Regions from separate parts of the Streptomyces sp. NPDC007157 genome, predicted to be linked through region 2. Evidence: riboswitches for the same ligand, from Rfam matches in the RefSeq annotation. Region 2 holds a riboswitch; each other region holds the start of a gene.
The links. Region 2 has a riboswitch for cyclic di-AMP ahead of ABZ642_RS12330 (M23 family metallopeptidase). Riboswitches for the same ligand answer to the same signal wherever they lie in the genome.
Positions count from the first base shown of each region.

Region 1: it holds a riboswitch for cyclic di-AMP, as region 2 does, so the genes downstream of both, ABZ642_RS37445 (peptidoglycan DD-metalloendopeptidase family protein) here and ABZ642_RS12330 (M23 family metallopeptidase) in region 2, are expected to answer to the same signal.
Region 3: it holds a riboswitch for cyclic di-AMP, as region 2 does, so the genes downstream of both, ABZ642_RS31505 (transglycosylase family protein) here and ABZ642_RS12330 (M23 family metallopeptidase) in region 2, are expected to answer to the same signal.
Region 4: it holds a riboswitch for cyclic di-AMP, as region 2 does, so the genes downstream of both, ABZ642_RS24145 (NlpC/P60 family protein) here and ABZ642_RS12330 (M23 family metallopeptidase) in region 2, are expected to answer to the same signal.

Region 1 is NZ_JBEYFE010000028.1:105,285-110,946, forward strand. It holds gene ABZ642_RS37435 (tyrosine-protein phosphatase) at 1-49, opposite strand, end outside; gene ABZ642_RS37440 (alpha-galactosidase) at 223-2,319, shown strand; cyclic di-AMP (ydaO/yuaA leader) riboswitch at 2,628-2,788, shown strand; gene ABZ642_RS37445 (peptidoglycan DD-metalloendopeptidase family protein) at 2,793-3,755, shown strand; gene ABZ642_RS37450 (SGNH/GDSL hydrolase family protein) at 3,995-4,780, shown strand; gene ABZ642_RS37455 (TetR/AcrR family transcriptional regulator) at 4,826-5,428, opposite strand; gene ABZ642_RS37460 (N-acetyltransferase family protein) at 5,438-5,662, opposite strand, start outside.
Region 2 is NZ_JBEYFE010000005.1:461,243-466,904, reverse strand. It holds gene ABZ642_RS12340 (PrsW family intramembrane metalloprotease) at 1-1,067, shown strand, start outside; gene ABZ642_RS12335 (aldo/keto reductase) at 1,205-2,176, opposite strand; gene ABZ642_RS12330 (M23 family metallopeptidase) at 2,332-3,369, opposite strand; cyclic di-AMP (ydaO/yuaA leader) riboswitch at 3,379-3,536, opposite strand; gene ABZ642_RS12325 (PP2C family protein-serine/threonine phosphatase) at 3,805-4,899, opposite strand; tRNA gene ABZ642_RS12320 (tRNA-Met) at 5,116-5,189, opposite strand; gene ABZ642_RS12315 (dihydrofolate reductase family protein) at 5,247-5,662, opposite strand, start outside.
Region 3 is NZ_JBEYFE010000020.1:132,907-138,568, forward strand. It holds gene ABZ642_RS31500 (transglycosylase family protein) at 1-716, shown strand, start outside; cyclic di-AMP (ydaO/yuaA leader) riboswitch at 910-1,081, shown strand; gene ABZ642_RS31505 (transglycosylase family protein) at 1,085-1,783, shown strand; gene eno (phosphopyruvate hydratase) at 2,245-3,531, shown strand; gene ABZ642_RS31515 (septum formation initiator family protein) at 3,685-4,161, shown strand; gene ABZ642_RS31520 (DUF501 domain-containing protein) at 4,191-4,709, shown strand; gene ABZ642_RS31525 (Ppx/GppA phosphatase family protein) at 4,873-5,662, shown strand, end outside.
Region 4 is NZ_JBEYFE010000013.1:148,020-153,681, forward strand. It holds gene ABZ642_RS24130 (NlpC/P60 family protein) at 1-75, opposite strand, end outside; gene ABZ642_RS24135 (hypothetical protein) at 590-943, shown strand; partial or broken gene ABZ642_RS24140 (hypothetical protein) at 947-1,417, opposite strand; gene ABZ642_RS24145 (NlpC/P60 family protein) at 1,483-2,637, opposite strand; cyclic di-AMP (ydaO/yuaA leader) riboswitch at 2,646-2,819, opposite strand; gene pcrA (DNA helicase PcrA) at 3,143-5,629, shown strand.

The sequences.
Region 1 (5,662 bases), on a different contig from region 2:
TGCGCACACCGGCCAGCTCGGGCTCGGTCGACGGGACCTGCTGCGTCACGGGGGCTCCTCCCGGTCGGCCCCGTCGGCGCTGCTCGTCGACGGGCACTGGATCGACCATACGACATCGGTTTCCACGGGCAATGAGTTGTCCACAGGCGTTGCCACCGGGCCCTGCGCCCTTGATGATGTTGGTGCTTGAGCGGATCTGTTGGCACCTGTGTGAGGTTTCTCGTGGTGGACATCGCCGAAAACGGTCGTACCTGGCTCCTGTCGGGCCCGGGCAGCAGCTACGCGCTGCACCTCACGGAGGACGACGAACTGCTCCACCTCCACTGGGGCCCGAAGATCGGGCTCGCCGACGCCGAGGAGCTCAGCACCCGGGCGCTGCCCGGCTACTGGGCGTTCGAGTCCCCGCTGGACGGCCGTGAGGAGTACCCAGTCGAGGGCGGTCCCCGTTTCGTCCGCCCCGCGCTGTCCGTGCGCACCGAGGAGCGCCGCGGCACCGAGTGGACCTTCGAGTCGTACGAGACGGACGGCGGCGCCGGGGAGACCGCGGACGGTGCGGGGCTCCGCCTGCGTTTCCGGGACGACGGGATCCTCATCACCCTGCACTACCGGATGCGCGGCGACGTCGTCGAGCGCTGGGTGACCGTCGACAACCAGGGAGACGCGCGCCTGGAGCTGCTGCGTGCCGACCCCGCCGCCTGGACGCTCCCGGACCGCGAGGGCTGGCGGCTCTCCCAGCTGCACGGCCGCTGGGCCGCCGAGTCCCGCCTCACCAGCGCGCCGCTCACCTACGGCGAGAAGGTCATCGGCAGCCGCCGCGGCCACACCAGCCACCAGCACCTGCCCTGGGTCGCCCTCGACACCGACGCCACCGAGGAGCGCGGCGAGGTCTGGGGCTGCGCCCTCGGCTGGTCCGGCTCCTGGCGGATCGCCGTCGCCCAACTCCCCGACGCGCGCGTGCAGATCACCGGTGGGGCCGGCTACGACGACTCGGGCCTGCTGATGCTGGCCGCGGGCGAGTCGTACACCAGCCCGGTCTTCGCGGGCCTGTGGACCGACGGCGGCTTCGGCGGGGCCAGCCGGGCCTGGCACGCCTACCAGCGGGCGTACGTCATCCCCGACGCCGACCGGGACCGGCCGGTGCTGTTCAACTCCTGGGAGGCCACCACCTTCGACATCTCCGAGGAGCAGCAGGCCACCCTCGCCCGCCGGGCCGCCGCGATCGGCGTCGAGCTGTTCGTGGTCGACGACGGCTGGTTCGGTGCCCGCACCAGCGACCGCGCGGGCCTCGGCGACTGGACGCCCAACCCGGACCGCTTCCCCAAGGGCCTCAAGCCCCTCGCTGAATACGTGCACGCTCTCGGCATGCAGTTCGGCATCTGGGTCGAGCCCGAGATGGTCAACGCGGACAGCGACCTGTACCGCGCGCACCCCGACTGGGTGCAGTACCAGAAGGGGCGAAAGCGGACGGAACTCCGAAATCAGCTCGTCCTCAACCTCGCCCGCGAGGACGTCCAGGAGTACCTCTGGGAGCAGCTCGACACCCTGCTGTCCAGCGCCCCGATCGACTACGTCAAGTGGGACTTCAACCGCTGCTTCACCGACGCGGGCTGGCCCGGTGAGCCCTACCCGCAGCGCCTGTGGGTCGACCATGTCCGCGGGCTGTACGCCCTGCTCGACCGGATCCGGGCGGCCCACCCGAACGTCGCCATCGAGTCCTGCTCCGGCGGTGGCGGCCGGATCGACCTCGGCATCATGAGCCGTACCGACGAGGTGTGGACCTCCGACAACACCGACCCGCTGGACCGGCTCGCCATCCAGCACGGCTTCAGCCAGATCCACCCGGCCCGGGTGATGTCCGCCTGGGTCACCGACAGCCCGAACCACCAGCTCAACGGCCGGGTCAGCAGTTTGCGTTTCCGCTTCGTCAGCTCCATGGCCGGGGCGCTCGGCGTCGGCGGCGACCTCTCGCAGTGGACCGAGGAGGAGCTGGCCGAGGCCGGCCGCTGGGTGGAGCTCTACAAGGACATCCGGCCCCTGGTGCAGCGCGGCGACCAGTTCCGGCTGCGGCCGCCGACCGGCGGGCTCAGCGCGGTCCAGTACACGCTCGGCGACGAGACCGTGGTCCTCGCCTGGCTCCAGGCGCAGAGCTACGGCGAGCCGATGCCGGCCCTGCGGCTGCGCGGACTCGACCCGACCGCATCGTACGAATGCCGCGAAACGGGCGAAGTGCATCGAGGTGCCGTTCTGCTGCACCACGGGCTGCGTACGGAGCTGTGCGGCGACCTGGATGCGACGGTTCTCCGGCTACGTCGCATCTGAGCCTTCTGTCCGAATTGGTGTCTTCATTGCAACTCGGTCTGGAATAAGGGGACGTGGTGTGACGTGCGTGAGGAGCGTCATATTCGTGACCGTCCGTCGCGCGTCATGTTCACGTAATTCCCGTGCTTTTCAAGGTGATTAGAAAAGCACGTAAGGCTGGAATTCACGGAGGGTGACCGGTTATTCCCGTAACGGATCAAGCGAAACTCGGACAGACGGAACCTACCCCTTGTTTACGTGCGTCCTACTCGCTTACGTTCGCCACGCATCCGGACGGAACGCCGAATCCTGCCGCCGCCCGGAGTCCCCACACACACTCACCCGTGCTCGGCAGGAGCGGGGGACCCACCAGGTATGACCGCCTGTTCCGGTTCCCGGGGCGGCTAGGGGTGTAGCCACGTCTTCCCGCGTGGCCGGGCAGCTCCAGCCCGAACCCGACAGCTCACCTCGTAGGCGCCGGAGAGGAATGCGTCATGCCCGCGAAGGGTAAGCACCGCCGCCCCAAGTCCCAGCGTTTCACCCGCTCGATGGCCGTCGCCGGAACCGGTGGCGCCGCGCTGGCTCTGCCGCTCATGGGGGCCACCGGCGCCCACGCGGCCACCTCGCAGTCCGTCTCCGAAAAGACCACGCAGTCGCTTCCGGCCGTCGAGAAGACCGCCGTGCGAAAGGCCGCCGCTCAGAAGACCGCCGTCCAGGATTCCGGCACCGGGAATTCCACGCACCGCGTCTACACGGTGGTGCCCGGCGACTATCTCTCGAAGATCGCCCGCGACCACCACGTCGACGGCGGCTGGCCCCGGCTCTACGCCGACAACCGGCAGGCGGTCGGCGACAACCCCTCGCTGATCCACCCCGGTCTCAAGCTCACGCTCGGCGGCCGCCACGCCGCGACGACGGACACCCCGAGCTCGGACTCCCGGTCCGGGACGCGGTCCCACGCGCGGCCCGACTCGCGGTCCTCCGCCCCCTCCTCGTCGTCGTCCTCGAACGCGGCCTCCTCCTCGGACACGTCGACGACGACCGCCTCCGGTTTCAACCTTCCTGTCACCGGTGGAGCCATCGGCACCGGCTACCACGTGGCCGGCAGCATGTGGTCCAGCGGCTACCACACCGGCGTCGACTTCGTCGTCCCGACCGGCACCCCGGTCAAGGCCGTCGGCACGGGCACGGTCGTCACGGCCGGCTGGGGCGGCGCCTACGGCAACCAGGTCGTCATCAGGCTCGCCGACGGCTACTACGCGCAGTACGGCCACCTCTCCGCGCTCTCCGTCTCGGTCGGCCAGACCGTGACCGCGGGCCAGCAGGTCGGTCTCTCCGGCGCCACCGGCAACGTGACCGGCCCGCACCTCCACTTCGAGATCCGGACCAGCCCCGACTACGGCTCCGACATCGACCCGGTCGGCTACCTCCGCTCCAAGGGCGTCACCGTCGGCTGATCCGGAACCCCCACTGATCTGACACGCACTCCGTAGGCCGGACCCCCGATCCCCGGGTCCGGCCTTCGGGGGATCGACCCTTCAACGCCCCTGTCCAGAGGGTTATTCCTGGCTTGGTCGAGTATTTAGGCGTGTCTTATCTCACCGTTCGTCAACCCCTTATTACGGTCGCGTAGGTCACAGTCGAAGGTGAATCATGGTCCGATGTGGCAGACGATTCGAAGAGTGACAAGGCATCAGTGATCGGGTCGTACGTGGCGGTGGGGGACAGCTTCACCGAGGGCGTGGGCGACCCCGGCCCCGACGGGGCCTTCGTCGGCTGGGCGGACCGGTTCGCGGTTCTGCTGTCGGACCGGCAGCCCGAGGGCGACTTCGAGTACACCAACCTCGCGGTGCGCGGGAAGCTGCTCGACCAGATCGTGGCGGACCAGGTGCCGCAGGCCCTGGAACTCGCCCCGGACCTGGTCTCCTTCGCCGCGGGCGGCAACGACATCATCCGCCCCGGCACCGACCCCGACGAGGTGGCCGAGCGGTTCGAGCGGGCCGTGGCCCAACTGACCGAGGCCGTCGGCACGGTTCTGGTGACCACCGGGTTCGACACCCGGGGCGTGCCCGTCCTCAAGCATCTGCGCGGCAAGATCGCCACCTACAACGGGCATGTCCGGGCCATCGCCGACCGGTACGGCTGCCCGGTTCTCGACCTGTGGTCCCTGAAGACCGTGCAGGACCGGCGGGCCTGGGACGGCGACCGGCTGCACCTGTCTCCCGAGGGGCACACGCGGGTGGCGCTGCGGGCCGGTCAGGCGCTCGGCGTCGAGGTGCCGGCCGACCCGGACCAGCCGTGGCCGCCGCTGCCGCCCCGCGGCACCCTGGAGGTCCGCCGCGACGACGTGCACTGGGCCCGTGAGTACCTGGTGCCGTGGATCGGACGGCGGCTGCGCGGCGAGTCGTCGGGCGACCATGTGACGGCCAAGGGGACGCTCTCCCCGGACGACATCAAGATGCGGATCGCTTCCGTGGCTTGAGGCCGTGGGAGCGGGTGAGGGGCGGCATCCTGACGGGGCCGCCCCTCACTGCTCCTCGGGCAGCCCCAGTTCGCGCGCCAGCGCCTCGTCGACCCACTCCTGCGCCCGGACACGCGACAGGGCGCCCGGGTAGGAGGTGAGCTGGACGGCGAGCCCGTCGAGCAGGGCGGTCAGCCGCAGTGCCGTGGCCGTGGGGTCGGGGCACCGGAACTCACCGGCGGCCACCCCTTCGGCGATGACCTCGGCGATCGCCGCCTTCCACTGCTGGTCCAGCTCCTGGGTGACCCCCCGCAGGGCGGGTTCGCGCAGCGCCACCGCCCAGCCCTCGATCCACAGCCGCCAGCCCTTGGCCTGCCCGGTCGGGGCGTACCAGCGCACCGCCGTCCGCAGCCGGCGCGACGCCGACGTGCGGCGGCCCAGCAGCTTGCGCAGATGCGCCAGGTCGTCCTCGGCGGCGTAGGCGAAGGCGGCGGCGACCAGCTTCTCCTTCGTCGAGAAGTGGTACAGCACCAGCGCGTTGCTCACGCCGAGCGCCGAGGCGACATCGGCGATCCGTACCGCCGCCACGCCCCGCGCCTCGATCTGCTCGATGGCGGCCCGCAGCAGTTCCTCCCGCCGCTCGGCCACGCTCAACCGCACTCTCGCCACGCGGTCACCCTAATCGGTCGCACCCCCGCGCGTGTTGCCGTCCCGGTCCAGCGGCAGCCGCATGAGCGTGAGGTCCAGCCGGCGGCCGAACTTGACGCCCACCTCCCGGACCGTGCCGGCGTGCTCGAAGCCGAACCGCTGGTGCAGCCGGACCGACGCGGCGTTCTCCGCCTCGATGCCGGCGATCATGACGTGGTGGCCGGCCTCCCGCGCCGCGGCGATGAGAGCGCCCAG
Region 2 (5,662 bases):
TCCAGCCCGGGCCCTGGCGGAACCTGCTGTTCGCGTTCGCCTGGGGGGCGTGTGCGGCCGCGCTGATAGCGATCGTCGCCAACAGTTTCGCGACCCGCTGGATAGCGACGGCGACCGCGGACCCGAGCAGCGCGGACACGCTCGGGGCGACCGTGATAGCGCCGATCGTCGAGGAGTCCGCCAAGGGCGCGGCCGTGCTCCTGGTCTTCCTGTTCCGCAGACGGGACTTCACCGGGATCGTCGACGGGGTGGTGATAGCCGGGGTCACCGCCACCGGCTTCGCGTTCACCGAGAACATCCTCTACCTCGGTACGGCCTTCGGGACCGACCGGCTGACCGGCGGCACCGGCATCGCCTCCGTCACGGCCGCGACGTTCTTCGTGCGTATCGTCATGTCCCCCTTCGCGCACCCCCTGTTCACCGTCCTCACCGGCATCGGGTTCGGCATCTCCGCGTTCTCCGGGGAAGGGCAGCGGGTGCGCCGCGTGCTCGTGCCGGTCGCCGGGCTGCTGCTCGCGATGAGCATGCACGCGTTCTGGAACGGCTCGTCGACGTTCGGGCGGTACGGGTTCTTCGCCGTGTACGGCATGTTCATGGTGCCGGCGTTCGGGCTGCTGACCTGGCTGGCGGTCTGGACCCGGCAGCGGGAGCTGCGGACCGTGCGGGAGGAGCTGCCGGCGTATGTGTACGCCGGGTGGCTGGGCGCGTCCGAGCCGTTCGTGCTCGGCTCGATGCGGGCGCGGCAGATGGCCCGGGAGTACGCCGCGTACCACTTCGGCAAGCCGGCGGGGCGCGCGGTCGCCGAGTACGAGGCGTACGCGACGACGCTCGCCCTGCTGCGCCGCCGGGGACGGCGGGGACGGGCCGGCGCCGACTTCGTGGTGCGGGAGCGGGAGCTGCTGACGGAACTGTGGAGCCGACGCGAGCTGGTCCGCCCCGCCCTGGGCTACGCGGCCCGCACGGCCGCACCGAAAAGCTGGCCGGTATCCCCGCCGCCGGCGTACGGGGCCCCGGGATGGCACGCGGCTGCGGTGCCGTATCCGTCCTACAACCCGTACCGGAGCTAGTGCAGGCCCCCGGTACCCCAGGGCCCCGGAGGGCTCGGCACCGCCGGAAGAGGCCGCGCGCGGTTGCCGCGGGAAGCCGCGGAAGCCGCGCGGGCCGAGCGCGGGCGCCGCGGGAAACCGCGGAAGGAAAGTGAGCGTCAGGCGGAAGCCGCCGTCAGCTGTGTCAGTTCCTGCTCCGTCAGCTCCAGGTCCGCCACCCCCAGCAGCGCCGGGAGCTGTGCCACCGCGCGGGCCGAGGCGATGGGGGCCGTGACGGTGGGCTGGGCCGCCAGCCAGGCCAGGGCGACCGTGGGGACCGGGGCGGAGTGGGCCTCGGCGATCTCGTCGAGGGCCGTCAGCACCTTCTGGCCCCGCTCGGTCTCCAGGTACTGGGCGGCGCGGCCCGCGCGGGGGCTGTCGACCGTCGTGCCGGGGCGGTACTTGCCGGTGAGGAAGCCGGCGGCCAGGGAGAAGTACGGGACCGCCGCGAGGCCGGTGCGGGAGGCCAGCTCTTGGAGGGGGCCCTCGTAGGTGTCGCGGGAGACCAGGTTGTAGTGGGGCTGGAGGGCGACGTACCGGGCGAGACCCTCGCGGTCGGAGAAGTCCAGGGACTCCTGGAGCCGCTCGGCGGTGATGTTGGACGCGGCGATGTGCCGGACCTTGCCCGCCCGCACCAGTTCGTCCAGCGCGCCGATGATCTCCTCGACCGGGATCTCGGGCTTGTCGAAGTGCGTGTAGTACAGGTCGATGTAGTCGGTGCCCAGGCGGCGCAGGGACGCGTCGGCGGCGGCCTTGATGTTGGCGCCCGACAGACCCGGGTAGTCGGGGTGCTGGCTGACCTTCGTCGCGATCACGACGTCCTCGCGGTTGCCGCGCGCCTCGACCCACTTGCCGATGACGGTCTCGGACTCGCCGCCCTTGTGGCCCTCGATCCAGGCCGAGTACGAGTCGGCCGTGTCCACGAAGTTGCCGCCCGCCGCCGTGTACGCGTCCAGGACGGCGAAGGAGGCGGCCTCGTCGGCGGTCCAGCCGAAGACGTTGCCGCCGAGGCAGAGCGGGAAGACCTCCAGGTCGGAGGCGCCGAGCTTGCGGAGAGAGCGGGAAGCGGGAGAAACGGAAGAAGGGGTCATGCCTCAGTTCAACATCGGCCGCCTGCGGACCGATGCCGCCGCAACGCGAAGTTCTCGTAAAAGCGGAAGGCCCTGGCCGGCCTCCGGGTACACCGAACCGGCAGCCCTGACGTCGGGGGGTTGTCGTCAGGGCCGCCGGGGATCAGTGGGGTCCGTCAGGGGTTGAGGCCCTTGCCGTGCAGCCAGGTCATCGGGTCGATGCCGGTGGCCTGGCCGTTCGGGTGGACCTCCAGGTGGAGGTGCGGGCCGGTGACGTTGCCGGTGGCGCCCACCCGGCCGATGACGTCACCGGTGGCGACCTTCTGGCCGACCTTGACGCCGATCGAGGACTGGTGGCAGAACCACAGCTCGGTGCCGTCGTCCAGGGTGATGATCGTGCGGTAGCCGTACGAGCCGGCCCAGCCGGCCTCCGTGACGGTGCCGCTGTGCACGGCCTTGATCAGCGTGCCGGTGGGCGCCGCGAAGTCGAGGCCGGTGTGGTAGCCGGAGGCCCACATGGAGCCGGCCTGCCCGAAGGTGCCGGTGATCGTGTAAGAGACGACCGGCAGCGTGTACTGCTTGGCCAGCGCGGCGAGCCGCTTCTGCTCGGCCCGCGCCTTCTCGGTGGCCTGCGCCTGCTCCTTGGCGTCGGCAGCCTTGGCGGCCGCCGCCTTCTCCGCCTTGGCCTCCGCGTCGGAGACCGCCTTGTCGGCGGCGGCCACGGCCTTGGCGGTGGCCTTGACGTCGAGCTGGGTCTGCTGCTGCTCGGCCTGGGCGATGATCCGGCTGCGCAGCGCCTCACCGGCGTCGGAGGAGGAGTCCGCGTCGGTGGCGGTGGTCGTCTTGGTGACGCTGCTGAGGGCGGTCTGGGTGGCGTGGTGGCCGCCACCCTCGCCGAGCAGGGAGTCGACGGAGGACGGCAGGTCGGGCAGCGAGATGGAGACCGGCGGCTTGCCGGTGTTGGCGCTGGCCATGCCGCCCGCGCCGACGGCGGCGATGACGCCGACGCCGAGGACCGTGGAGCTGCGGGCGAGCCCGCCGCCGCGCTGCTTGGCGACCCGGTGCCGGCCGCGTACCGGGGCGAGGGACTCCTCGGTGGGGTTCCACTCCTCCCAGGGGCCCTCGTCGGTGCGGTAGCCGCCGTAGCCGTAGGTCTCGGGTTGACGCTGGCTGGGCACGAACGGGGCTGTCGGGGCAGGCCGGTTGGACGCCACGCGGGCGCGCTCCTTTCCTTCCGCCGCCTACCGGGTTAGCTGACGGGTTCGGAGCGGGAAGGTCTCCTACGCGCGTATACCGGCCGATTTCTGCCGACGGCAGCCGTGCGATTCACCCCAAGGTGGTGGTTCCCCGGTTCCCTTGCGGGATTCGGCGCGTGCGCACGGAGCCGTCGCGGGTGACGGCTGGGACGACCGCGCTGCGTTATCGAACGTTAATAGACCCAGCTATCAGATTCCAAGCTGTTCGCCTTGATCATTATGCTTTCAAAGCGTGGACTTACCTGCCACGAACGACCAAAAACGGTCGAGTTGACCATGCGTTCTGTTCGGCTCAGGAGTCACACGCGTTTTGATGGTGACTCAGACGTTATGCGGAGGGCGGCCATCCGTGCACTGTGGGTGACAATCCCCAGTACGGCCCGGTGACCGCGCTCAGAGCCGCCGTACGGCGAGCAGCGCCATGTCGTCCGTCATGCCGCCGCCGGTGTGCCGGCGCACCTCGGCCGCGAGCCGGGCCAGCAGCGGGCCGGGGGCGGTGACGACCCGGCCGGTCAGCCGCCGCTCGAGGTCGTAGAACCGGCCGTGCGCGTCCCGCGCCTCGGAGAGCCCGTCGGTGTGCAGCAGCAGCGTGGCCCCACTCGGGAACGCGTGCTCGGCGGCCCGGTCCGGCCAGACCCCCAACTCGCCCAGCCCCAGCGGCAGCGCGGCCTCGGGCACTCCTACCGGGCTCACCCTGCCGTCGCCGTACAAGAGCAGGGGCGGCGGATGGCCGCGGTTGACGACCCGGACCGTGCCGTCGCCGTGCGGGAGTTCGGCGAGCACCGCGGTGGTGAATCCCTCGAACGCGTCGACGCCGCCGCGCCGGACACCCTCGCGGGCCAGCGCCCGCTCCAGCCGCCCCGCCACCGCCTCCAGCGTGGCCTCCTGCTCGGCGGCCTCCCGGAACGCGCCGATCACCACGGCTACGGCGGCGACCGCGCCCATGCCCTTGCCGCGGACGTCGCCGACGACCAGCCGCACGCCGTACGGGGTGTCCTGGACGGCGTACAGGTCGCCGCCGATGAAGGCGTCCTCCTGGGCCGCCTCGTAGCGGGCGGCGATCTCGAGGCCACCGATCCGCTCGGGGGGCTCGGGCAGCACCGCCCGCTGGGAGGCCTCCGCGATCTGGCGGGCGGAGGCGAGGCGCTGGTCACCGAGGCGGACGATCCGGTTGATGCCGGCGGCGAGGACGGCGACGGTGGCCACCGTCGCCATCTCGGTGACACCGTCCACGCCGGGCAGCAAGCCGAAGCGGGCGTGCACGGCGTAGGCGACGAGGAAGGACACGACGCCGGTCAGGACGGTGGTGCGGAGGGAGGAGAGGGGCGCGGCGATCAGCGGGGCGGCCGTGAAGAAGGGGATCGCGGTGAAGGCGGGCGGGGTGCGGACGTCATAGAAGACGCCGGCCGCGATCAGCAGGGCGGGCAGGAAGCGGGCCAGGGTGCGGACGGCTGCGGACACGTCCTCCTGCGCCTCTCCAGAACCCACGCTACGACTCCCCATATGTCTCATATGCCCAATATGCGCCCGTCCAGATTTGCGGCTGTGAGCGAGCAGGGGCGAGTGGTGTGGACCGGGCGGATGAGTACGGACGGGTGTGATGAGGGACACGTGGAGAACCACGTGCAGGAACACGTCCGACATACGTCCCGGTATACGACTCAGGGCCGGAATCCTTGTTCGGATTCCGGCCCTGGCCTTCAGTAGCGGGGACAGGATTTGAACCTGCGACCTCTGGGTTATGAGCCCAGCGAGCTACCGAGCTGCTCCACCCCGCGTCGGTGAAACCAGCATACGCCATTTGAAGAGCGTGAGTCACACGGGTTGCGGGGAGGTCAGCTCAGCAGGTGCGCGTTCGGGGTTTTCGCCAGCTCCTCGTAGGCGCCCAGCACCAGCACCGCCATCCCCGCCTCCCGCAGCATCCCCGTCCCGTCGGCCGCCTCGACGAAGGTGTCCGGCTCGCGCCACGCCGTCACCACCCGCCGCACCCCGGCCCGGAGGATCAGCTCGGCGCAGGGGTGCGGCCGGGAGGCGCGGTGGGTGCAGGGTTCGAGGCTGGTGTAGACCGTGGCCGTGGCCAGCCGGGGGTCGGCCGGGGAGATCTTGGCCAGGGCCGCCTCCTCCGCGTGGACGACCGGGTCGCCGGCCTCCCGGGAGTGGCCACGGGCCAGTTCCGTGCCGTCGGCCGCGACCACCACCGCGCCGACGCTGAAGGCGGTCCGGGAGGGCGGGCAGTCGGCCGCCAGCTCGC
Region 3 (5,662 bases), on a different contig from region 2:
GGATCCTCGCGGACCAGGGCACCAAGCCCTGGCGGACCTGTGCCCTGATCGCCGGGCTCTCCTCGGACGACGCCTCGGTGAACGTCGACACGGGCCTCGACGGATCGGGCGACACGTCCGGCTCCTCCGACTCGTCCTCCGGGTTGTCGGATTCATCCTCTTCATCTGGTTCTTCGGATTCATCCGGTTCATCGGATTCCGGCTCGTCCGACTCCTCGTCGGATTCCTCGGGTGTCACGGACTCCGACTCCGCCACCCCGTCCCCGAGTGCGAGTGGCGACTCCGGCAAGGGCGCCCCTGCCGACTCCACGAAGGTGGACAAGTCGGGATCTAAGGGGTCCAGCGCCTCGAAGGCGAGCGAGAGCCCCGTCGTGCCCGAAGCCGATGAGTCGGACAATTCATGGCAGACGGGCAGCTCTTGGGATCTGGTCGACACGGGGGCCGTCGGTAGCGGCGGCAAGCATCGTGGCGGCTCGGCGGACGAAAGCGTGACAAACGGTCAGAGTGTGACTTCTTCCGGCCGTCACGCCTCCCGGGACGCCGGCACCTACACCGTCCGGGACGGCGACACTCTCGCCTCCATCGCCGACTCCCTTGACCTCGACGGCGGATGGCGTGCGCTCTATGCCGCGAACAAGGCGGACATCGGCGCCGACCCGAACGACATCGCCCCCGGTCAGACCCTGAAACTCAGCAGCGAAACGGTCGAAAAGTAGCGGGAGTTGGCACTTCGGACCGCCCTACTTCGAAGTTAAATGTCCGGTTTGGTGAAAGTGTGGGATGAGTCTCAGAAGCCCTGATCATCTTTGAAATTCACCTGATCGCCTGTTTACGGTCAAGGCCGCTCGTCACCACGAGCCCCGGCCGTCGCAACGCCGAGTCCTGCCAGCGGCTGCCCGGGAACAGTCGTCGCGTCAAGCGCCGTAGGCAGGAGCGGGGGACCCAAGGTAAGTGCCGGGACCGGTAGTTGAGACTGCCGTGTCCGGCTCGGGGTGAAGCCGCGCACCGTGAGGTGTGCGGCCGGGCAACTCAACCGGCCCGAACCCGACAGCTCACCTCGCAGGCGTCGGTGAGGGGATCCTTCATGCTGTTTTCCGGCAAGGGCAAGCACCGTCGTCCGTCCAGGGCCACCCGCGCCGCCGCGCTCGCCGGCGTCACCGGTGTCGCCATCGCCGCTCCGCTGATGGCCTCCGGCACCGCCTCCGCCGCCACCGCCTCCGAGTGGGACACCGTCGCCCAGTGCGAGTCCGGCGGCAACTGGGCCATCAACACCGGCAACGGTTACTACGGCGGTCTGCAGTTCTCCGCCTCCACCTGGGCCGCGTACGGCGGTACGCAGTACGCCGCACAGGCCAACCAGGCCACCAAGGCGCAGCAGATCGAGACCGCCGAGAAGGTCCTCGCCGCGCAGGGCAAGGGCGCCTGGCCGGTCTGCGGCACGGGCCTGTCCGGCGCCACCTACACCGGCAGCAGCACCAGCTCCTCCTCTTCCTCCTCCGGCTCCAGCTCCGCGAACAGCGGCACGAGCAGCCGTACGACCGACACTCAGGCCGCCTCCCGCTCCGCCGAGCGTCCGGCCGCCAAGAAGACCGTCACCACCCCGACCGGCAAGAAGGTCAAGAAGGGTGATGGCGAGTACAAGGTCGTCAAGGGCGACACGCTCAGCTCCATCGCCGAGAAGCACCAGGTCAAGGGCGGCTGGCAGGCGCTGTTCAAGCTGAACAAGGACATCGTCGACGACGCCGACTTCATCTACCCGGGCCAGCAGCTGCACCTGAAGTAGGGCGCCCGAAGCGAGCCGAAGCAAGCCGAAGCAATACGAGGGCGCCAGCTGAACCACAGCGCCCGCACAGCCGTGGTCCCCATAGTGGAGACCACGTGAGGGTCACCCCCGTCCCCCACGAGCCCCCGCCCCGGTGCGTTCTCCCCCGTACGCACCGGGGCGGGGTTTCTCTTTGCCGCCCTCGCGCCGCCCTCGCGCCGTCCTCTCGCGGTCCTCGCGCCGTCCTCTCGTGGTCGTCTCGCGATCCTCCCGCGGTCTTCTTCTTGACCCGCTCTTCTTCCGTTCTTCATCGGACCCCCCTTTGTTCCGCACATGAACAATGAGTACCGTCTGTGTGTCCACGGGCCGGTCGGTCGACCGATTGACGGGCCCGGGGCGGTTAGGCTCTAGTCGCAAGGCTGAGCAAGGGCCGACAAGGCCCGCGTGCGCCCGCACAACCAGCGTCAGATCCCAAGAAGGAGATGCTCGTGCCGTCCATCGACGTCGTCGTAGCCCGGGAAATCCTGGACTCCCGAGGCAACCCCACGGTCGAGGTCGAGGTCGGCCTCGACGACGGCAGCACGGGTCGTGCCGCCGTCCCCTCCGGCGCCTCCACCGGCGCCTTCGAGGCCATCGAGCTCCGTGACGGCGACCCCAACCGCTACCTCGGCAAGGGTGTCGAGAAGGCCGTCCTCGCCGTGATCGAGCAGATCGGCCCGGAGCTGGTCGGCTACGACGCCACCGAGCAGCGCCTGATCGACCAGGCGATGTTCGACCTGGACGCCACCGACAACAAGGGCTCGCTCGGCGCCAACGCCATCCTCGGCGTCTCCCTCGCCGTCGCCCACGCCGCCTCCGAGGCCAGCGACCTGCCGCTGTTCCGCTACCTGGGCGGCCCCAACGCGCACCTGCTGCCGGTGCCGATGATGAACATCCTCAACGGCGGCTCGCACGCGGACTCCAACGTGGACATCCAGGAGTTCATGATCGCCCCGATCGGCGCGGAGTCCTTCTCCGAGGCGCTGCGCTGGGGTGCCGAGGTCTACCACACCCTGAAGAAGGTCCTGAAGAACAAGGGCCTGTCCACCGGCCTCGGCGACGAGGGCGGCTTCGCCCCGAACCTGGAGTCCAACCGCGCCGCGCTCGACCTCATCCTCGAGGCGATCAAGCAGGCCGGCTACGTCCCCGGCGAGCAGATCGCGCTCGCGCTCGACGTCGCCGCGTCCGAGTTCTACAAGGACGGCAAGTACGAGTTCGAGGGCAAGTCCCGCTCGGCCGCCGAGATGACCGAGTACTACGAGGAACTCGTCGCCGCGTACCCGCTGGTCTCCATCGAGGACCCGCTGTTCGAGGACGACTGGGCCGGCTGGAAGGTCCTCACCGACAAGCTCGGTGACAAGGTCCAGATCGTCGGCGACGACCTCTTCGTCACCAACCCGGAGCGCCTGGCCCGCGGCATCGAGGACGGCGCCGCCAACGCCCTGCTCGTCAAGGTGAACCAGATCGGCTCGCTCACCGAGACCCTGGACGCCGTCGAGCTGGCCCAGCGCAACGGCTTCAAGTGCATGATGTCCCACCGCTCCGGCGAGACCGAGGACGTCACCATCGCCGACCTCGCCGTCGCCACCAACTGCGGCCAGATCAAGACCGGCGCCCCGGCCCGCTCCGAGCGCGTCGCCAAGTACAACCAGCTGCTGCGCATCGAGGAGATCCTCGACGACGCCGCGGTGTACGCCGGCCGCAGCGCCTTCCCGCGCTTCAAGGGCTGACCCGTCAGGGGCGGCCGGCCCGCTGGGGGCCGACGGTCCGTCAGGGGTCGCTGACCCGTTAAGGGTCAAGGCTGCGCCAGTCGTACGTACGTCCCCGTACCGGTCCCGTACCGTGTGCGGGGACGTACGCGCGTGTGAACGGGAGGCGGGGACATGGCCGTGAAGGACCGGGACCGGTTCTCCACCGCGACCAGGCTGAAGCTGCTCGGCGAGCAGACGGCGGCCCGGGTCTACCGCTCCCAGACCAAGCGGCAGGCCCGCCGCTCCCGGCTGACCGGCCGTGCCGCGCTGCTCGCGATCGTGCTGTGCACGATGATCGTCGCGCTCGCCTATCCGATGCGGCAGTACGTCTCCCAGCGTGCCGAGATCGCCGACCAGGAACGCCAGCAGCAGCAGGCCCGGCAGCGGGTCGAACAGCTGCGGGACGTCAAGGCCCGGTGGCAGGACGACGCGTACGCCGAGCAGCAGATCCGGCAGCGGCTGCACTATGTGATGCCGGGGGAGACCGGCTACATCGTGATCGACCCCGCTGCCGCCAGGCAGGCGCACGCCTACCTCGGGGCGGCCGACCGCCCCTGGTACGCGAACGTCTGGGACGGCGTCGACAAGTCCGACGCGTCCGACCAGTGAACCGACAGAAAGCCACACAGAACACAGTCATGCAAACGCCTCCGCCCTCCACTCCGCGCACCGAGCCGACCGACGCCGACGTCGAGGCCTTCAAGCAGCAGCTCGGGCGGCCGCCGCGCGGGCTGCGGGCGATCGCGCACCGGTGCCCGTGCGGGCAGCCGGACGTCGTGGAGACCGCGCCGCGGCTGCCGGACGGCACGCCGTTCCCGACGCTGTACTACCTGACGTGCCCCAAGGCCGCGTCCGCCATCGGCACCCTGGAGGCCAACGGCGTGATGAAGGAGATGACGGCGCGGCTGGAGAGCGATCCGGAGCTGGCGGCGGCGTACCGGGCCGCGCACGAGGACTACATCCGGCGCCGGGACGAGATCGAGGAGCTGACGGGGTTCCCGAGCGCCGGCGGGATGCCGGACCGGGTGAAGTGCCTCCACGTGCTGGTGGCACACTCGCTGGCGGCGGGGCCGGGCGTGAACCCGCTCGGCGACGAGGCGATCGCCATGCTGCCCGAGTGGTGGGCCAAGGGCGCCTGCGTGATCACCGGCGAGTGACGTCCGCCAAGGGTCTCTGTCCCCTGGACGGTTCCCTCAAGGGTCTCCGTCCCCTGGACGGTTCCCCCAAGGGGCTCCGCCCCCGGACCGCCGAGACCTTTGCACACCCACCAGCCGACTCGGTCCGTCACACGGTCACGTACAGAGTGAGGAACACCCAGCCATGACGCGCGTCGCCGCCATCGATTGCGGTACCAACTCCATCCGGCTGCTCGTCGCCGACGCGAACCCGGAGACCGGGGAACTCGTCGATCTGGACCGGCGGATGGTGATCGTGCGGCTCGGGCAGGGGGTCGACCGGACCGGGCGGCTCGCTCCGGAGGCGCTGGAGCGGACCTTCGCCGCCTGCCGGGAGTACGCGGCCGTCATCAAGGAGTACGGGGCGCAGCGGCTGCGGTTCGTGGCCACCTCCGCCTCCCGGGACGCCGAGAACCGGGACGAGTTCGTGCGCGGGGTGCTGGACATCCTCGGCGTCGAGCCGGAGGTCATCAGCGGTGACCAGGAGGCCGAGTTCTCCTTCACGGGTGCGACGAAGGAGCTGACGGGCCGCGACGACCTCGCCAAGCCCTTCCTCGTCGTGGACATCGGCGGCGGTTCCACCGAGTTCGTCGTCGGGGACGAGGGGGTGCGGGCCGCGCGGTCCGTGGACGTCGGCTGTGTGCGGATGACCGAGCGCCACCTGGTGCACGGGGGACAGGTCAGCGACCCGCCGACCGACACGGAGATCGCCGCCATGCGGGCCGACATCGAGCGCGCCCTCGACCTCGCGGAGCGGACCGTGCCGCTGCGCGAGGCCCACACCCTGGTCGGACTGGCCGGATCGGTCACCACCCTCTCCGCCATCCACCAGGACCTGCCGGAGTACGACTCCGCCGCCATCCACCACTCCCGCATCCCCTACGCCCGGGTCCGGGAGATCACCGAGCGGCTGCTGGGCTCCACCCACGCCGAGC
Region 4 (5,662 bases), on a different contig from region 2:
CAGGGCGAGGGTGACGGCCGTGCGGGCCGTACTGCCGCTGAGCGAGCGCTGTCGGGGCTTGCGGTGCGCTGCCACCTGGACTGGTCACGTCCTTTCGTACGACCGCCGTGTGGTCCGTACGCACGCCAGGGGGAGCGCGTATACGGCCGCAGGGGTGCGGATTACGCGTCCGGCGGCGGCCCGCACAGGGGGAGCGGGCCGCCGCCGGACTTTCTCGGCGGTGGTGTCCGACTGCCGCCCCTGGCCCGGGCGGCGGTGGGGAGTCGGTCACCTGGGGGAGGACGCTAAACCGGTCTGTGTCGGCCTGGTAACGCGATGCGCGGAATTGGTGTGACCGGATCGTTACCCGACGCTATGTGACCGGGATTCCGGTCCGGACCCGTCGGCTTCACGGGGCCGGATGACCGAAGCGGCGGTTCCGGGGCGAGCGGGGCGCGCGGGGTGCTATGGGGTGCATATATGCGATGCCGTGGCGGCGGACGGTGGACGGCGGGCAGCGGCGGTCGGCGACAGGCGACGGGCGGCGGCGGGTGCGGAGGGAGGGGCCGGTGACCGGCGACCCGGGGGGCCCTGATTAGGCTCCGGGGCCATGGGCGTACTCATCCATCTCTTCGTCGGCCTGCACATCATCGGCATCGCCGCGCTCCTCGGCGGTTTCCTCACCCAGATGAAGGCGATGGGCCAGGGCACGGCCCGCTTCGTCCCCGGGATGCTGCACGGCGCGTTCACCATGCTCGCGACCGGCGTGATCCTGGTCGGCCTCAACGAGGCCGACGACCACCACGTCAACACCGTCAAGATCGGCGTGAAGCTCGCGCTGCTGATCGTGATCCTCGGGCTCGTCTACGTGAAGCGGGACGACGAGAAGGTGGAGAAGGGTGCCTTCGGCCTGGTGGGCCTGCTGACCATGGTGAACATCTTCATCGCCGTGCTGTGGACGTGACCCTCAGGAAGCCCTCCTGAGGGCGGCGCGGGCGGCCGTCACCGCGCCGGCGGTCACCGCCGGCCAGGCCGCCACCGCGACCCACGCCAGGACCCGCCCCGGCCATCTCAGCCACGGGACGCCGACGGCGGTCGCGACCGACAGCATCGCCGCGGCCGTCAACCCCATCGTGAACACCGTCGCCCAGCGGCGTACGTCGTAACGCGGCCGGGGTCGCGCCACCTCGGCGGCCAGCAGTACGACGTACCAGGCCAGGGCCAGGACGAGCAGCGCCACCGTCACCGTGCGCAGAACGCCCCGGTCGTCGTCGTTCCACAGGTACAGCCGGGCGCTGTCGGCGGCCAGCAGCCTTGCCCCGGCCAGCGCGGAGATCGCGGGCGCGCCGCCCGCGACCCAGTGGTCGCCTGCCCCCGCGATCACCTGCCGCCACTCGAAACGGGCCACGGCGAACCCGTACAGCACCAGCCCCCGCCAGATGCAGCCCCACGAAATGCGCGCGTGCGCGTGCCCGCGCCTCTTGAGCCGGTCGCAGGCGCCTTTCAGGCCGGTCGCACCACGCTGTGGATGATCGACTCGCCGCCGTAGTAGATCGACTCCTCCCGGACGTACGCGCCGGGCTTCGGGGCGTGGATCATCATGCCGTTGCCGATGTAGACGCCGACGTGGCTGACGTCGTCGTAGAAGAAGACCAGGTCGCCGGGCTGGGCGTCGGCGAGGGAGACGGTGGTGCCGGCGTTCACCTGGTCGTACGTGGTGCGCGGCAGGGAGACGCCCGCGGCCTTCCAGGCGGCCTGGGAGAGGCCGGAGCAGTCGTAGGAGCCGGGGCCGGTGGCGCCCCAGACGTACGGCTTACCGACCTGCGCACGGGCGAAGGCGATCGCCTTGGCCGCCTTCGTCCCGTAGGCGGAGTCGGACGAGGAGGAAGAAGAGGACGAAGAGGAGCCGCTGGAGGTCGACGTCGATGACGACGAAGCATCCTTCGCGGCCGCCGCCTGCTGTTTCGCGAGCTCCGCCGCCTTGCGTGCCGCTGCCGCCTGCTGCTGCTTCTCGATCTCCGCCAGCCGCGCCTTCTCCTGGGCCGTCAGCTGCGACAGCAGCTCCCGCGCGGAGGCCAGCTTCGTCTGAACGGTGGTCTTGGCGGTCTTGAGGTCGTCCTGGGTCTCGGTGAGCGTCTCCAGGCTCTTGGCGGCCTCCTGCCGCTTCGCCATGGTCGCGGACTGCTGTGTGGCGTAGTCGTCGACCGCGTCCTTCTGGCGCGAGGTCAGCCGGCTCATCAGCTGCGTCTGGTCGAAGTAGTCCTGCGGACTGTCCGCGAGCAGGAACGTCGCCGTGTCGGGTGCGCCGGTCCCGGTGCGGTACTGGGCCGCGGCGAAGGAACCCAGTTCCTCACGCGCCTTGTTGAGCCGGTCCGTGCGCTCGGCGACGTCGTCGAGCAGGGTGTCGGCCTGCTTGCGCTGCTTTCCGGTCTTCTCCTTGGCCGCGTTGTACTTCTCGGTCGCCGACTCGGCCTGCCGGTAGAGGGCGTCGACCTTCTTCTCGACCTCCTCCAGGCTGGGCTTGCCGTCCTCGGAGGGCGCGGCGTTGGCCGTCTGGGAGAGCAGCGCCACGGAGGTGAGGGCGGCGGTGGCCAGGGCGGGGGTGCGTATGCCTGCTACGCGCGTTGCGGACGGACGCGACTTGCGGTGCGACGCCAACGGGGGCGACTCCTTCCATGCTCCGCCTACCGAGTTAGCTGTCGGGTTCGGGCGGGTGGTTCGGAAGGGTTGCCCTACGGTCCGTTCCCCGGTGGGAAGTCGGGACCGATTCACCCCAAGGTTCGGTGTGGGTCCCCGGCTCCGGGTACGCGGCGGCACCCTGGACTCGGCGGAGGCCGTGCGGCCCGGCGACGTTCGCCGGTGGGGGTCGTACGGCCTGCTCGGCACGCTAGCCAACTCGTGTGCTCCGTGTGAAGTTTGATGTGCGATATGCCCGATACATTTTCGTGACCTTGGTGTTGCGGATCGGCCGGATCGGTTGATCGGGGAGGGTATGCGGTGACTTGTCCGGTGCGGGCGGGTGGTCCGTGCTCTCCGCTGACGGGCCGGCCCGTGCTCACGGCGTGTGATCGCTGACCGTGAGGGGCCGATTCTGGCGGGTGACCGGGGTGAGTTTCCGGGGTGGGGACCGGTTGTCGGTGGGGCGCCCTAGACTCGGAGAGCGATGAGCAGCCTCTTTGACGACAGCTTCCTGGCGAGCCTCCAGTCCCCGCGCGGCCACGAGGAGGAACCCCCGCCGCCGCCCGAGGACGAGCACGTACCGGAACCGGTTCCGGACGATCTGTTCGGCGGGCAGTTCGACGCGCCCCCGGACCGGGACGCCTACTACCGCGACGGCGCCGCCCGCCCGGCCCTGGACCCGGCCGCCCTCCTGGAGGGGCTGAACGAGAACCAGCGCGCGGCGGTCGTGCACGCAGGCTCCCCGCTGCTGATCGTGGCCGGCGCCGGTTCCGGCAAGACGCGCGTGCTCACCCACCGCATCGCCCACCTGCTCGGCGCGCGCCAGGTGCACCCGGGGCAGATCCTCGCGATCACCTTCACCAACAAGGCCGCGGGCGAGATGAAGGAGCGCGTCGAGCACCTCGTCGGCCCGCGCGCGAACGCGATGTGGGTGATGACCTTCCACAGCGCGTGCGTGCGGATCCTGCGCAGGGAGAGCAAGAAGCTCGGCTTCACCTCCTCCTTCTCGATCTACGACGCGGCTGACTCCAAGCGCCTGATGGCGCTGGTCTGCCGGGACCTGGACCTCGACCCCAAGCGCTTCCCGCCGAAGTCCTTCAGTGCCCAGGTCAGCAACCTCAAGAACGAGCTGGTCGACGAGGAGGACTTCGCCGCCCGGGCGAGCGACGGCTTCGAGAAGACCCTCGCCCAGGCCTACGCCATGTACCAGTCGCGGCTGCGCGAGGCGAACGCCCTCGACTTCGACGACCTGATCATGACGACGGTCAACCTGCTGCGCGCCTTCCCGGACGTCGCCGAGCACTACCGCCGCCGCTTCCGGCACGTCCTGGTGGACGAGTACCAGGACACCAACCACGCCCAGTACGCGCTCGTGCGCGAGCTGGTCGGCACCGGCGCGCACGCGGAGGACGTACCGCCGGGCGAGCAGGACCTCCCGCCCGCCGAACTGTGCGTGGTGGGCGACGCCGACCAGTCGATCTACGCCTTCCGGGGGGCGACGATCCGCAACATCCTCCAATTCGAGGAGGACTACCCGAACGCGACGACGATCCTCCTGGAGCAGAACTACCGCTCCACGCAGACGATCCTCTCCGCCGCCAACGCGGTCATCGAGCGCAACGAGTCCCGCCGCCCGAAGAACCTGTGGACCAATGCGGGCGCGGGCGCGCAGATCACCGGCTATGTCGCCGACACCGAGCACGACGAGGCACAGTTCGTCGCCGACGAGATAGACCGTCTGACGGACGCGGGGGAGGCGAAGGCCGGCGATGTCGCCGTCTTCTACCGCACGAACGCGCAGTCCCGTGTCTTCGAGGAGATCTTCATCCGCGTCGGCCTGCCCTACAAGGTCGTCGGCGGTGTCCGCTTCTACGAGCGCAAGGAGGTCCGGGACGTCCTGGCGTATCTGCGCGTGCTGGCCAACCCGGAGGACTCCGTCCCGCTGCGCCGGATCCTCAACGTCCCCAAGCGCGGTATCGGCGACCGCGCGGAGGCGATGATCGACGCCCTCGCCCAGCGCGAGAAGATCAGCTTCCCCCAGGCGCTCAAGCGCGTGGACGAGGCGTACGGCATGGCCGCGCGGTCGACCAACGCCGTCAAGCGGTTCAACACGCTGATGGAGGACCTCCGTACGGTCGTGGAGTCCGGCGCCGGACCGGCCACCGTCCTGGAGGCGATCCTGGAACGCACCGGCTATCTCGCCGAGTTGCAGGCCTCCACCGACCCGCAGGACGAGACCCGGATCGAGAACCTCCAGGAACTCGCCTCCGTGGCACTGGAGTTCGAGCAGGAGTCCGGGGAGGGCGAGGCGCCGGCCGGGCTGTCCGCCTTCCTGGAGCGGGTGGCCCTGGTCGCCGACTCCGACCAGATCCCCGACGAGGACGAGGACGGCTCCGGCGTCATCACCCTGATGACCCTGCACACCGCCAAGGGCCTCGAGTTCCCGGTGGTCTTCCTGACCGGCATGGAGGACGGCGTCTTCCCGCACATGCGCGCCCTCGGCCAGACCAAGGAGCTGGAGGAGGAGCGGCGTCTCGCGTACGTCGGCATCACGCGCGCGCGGGAGCGGCTGTATCTCACGCGGTCGGCGATGCGCAGCGCCTGGGGGCAGCCGTCGTACAACCCGCCCTCGCGCTTCCTGGAGGAGATCCCGGCCGGGTATCTGGAGTGGAAGCGGACCGGGGCGATGGCGCCGGTGTCCTCCGGGCCCGCGTCGGGCGTGGCGGCCTCGCTCTCCTCGACCCGTTCGCGCTCCTCGGCGTCCGGCGCGTCCGGCTTCGCCACCCGGCGGACCTCGGAGAAGCCGGTGGTCTCGCTGGCCGTCGGTGACCGGGTCACCCACGACCAGTTCGGCCTCGGCACGGTCGTCGGGGTGAAGGGCACGGGCGGCAACGCGGAGGCGACGGTCGACTTCGGCGACACCAAGCCGAAGCGACTGCTGCTGCGGTACGCGCCGGTGGAGAAGCTGTGACCGCGCCGGCGCTGTGAAGACGGAAGGCTGAGC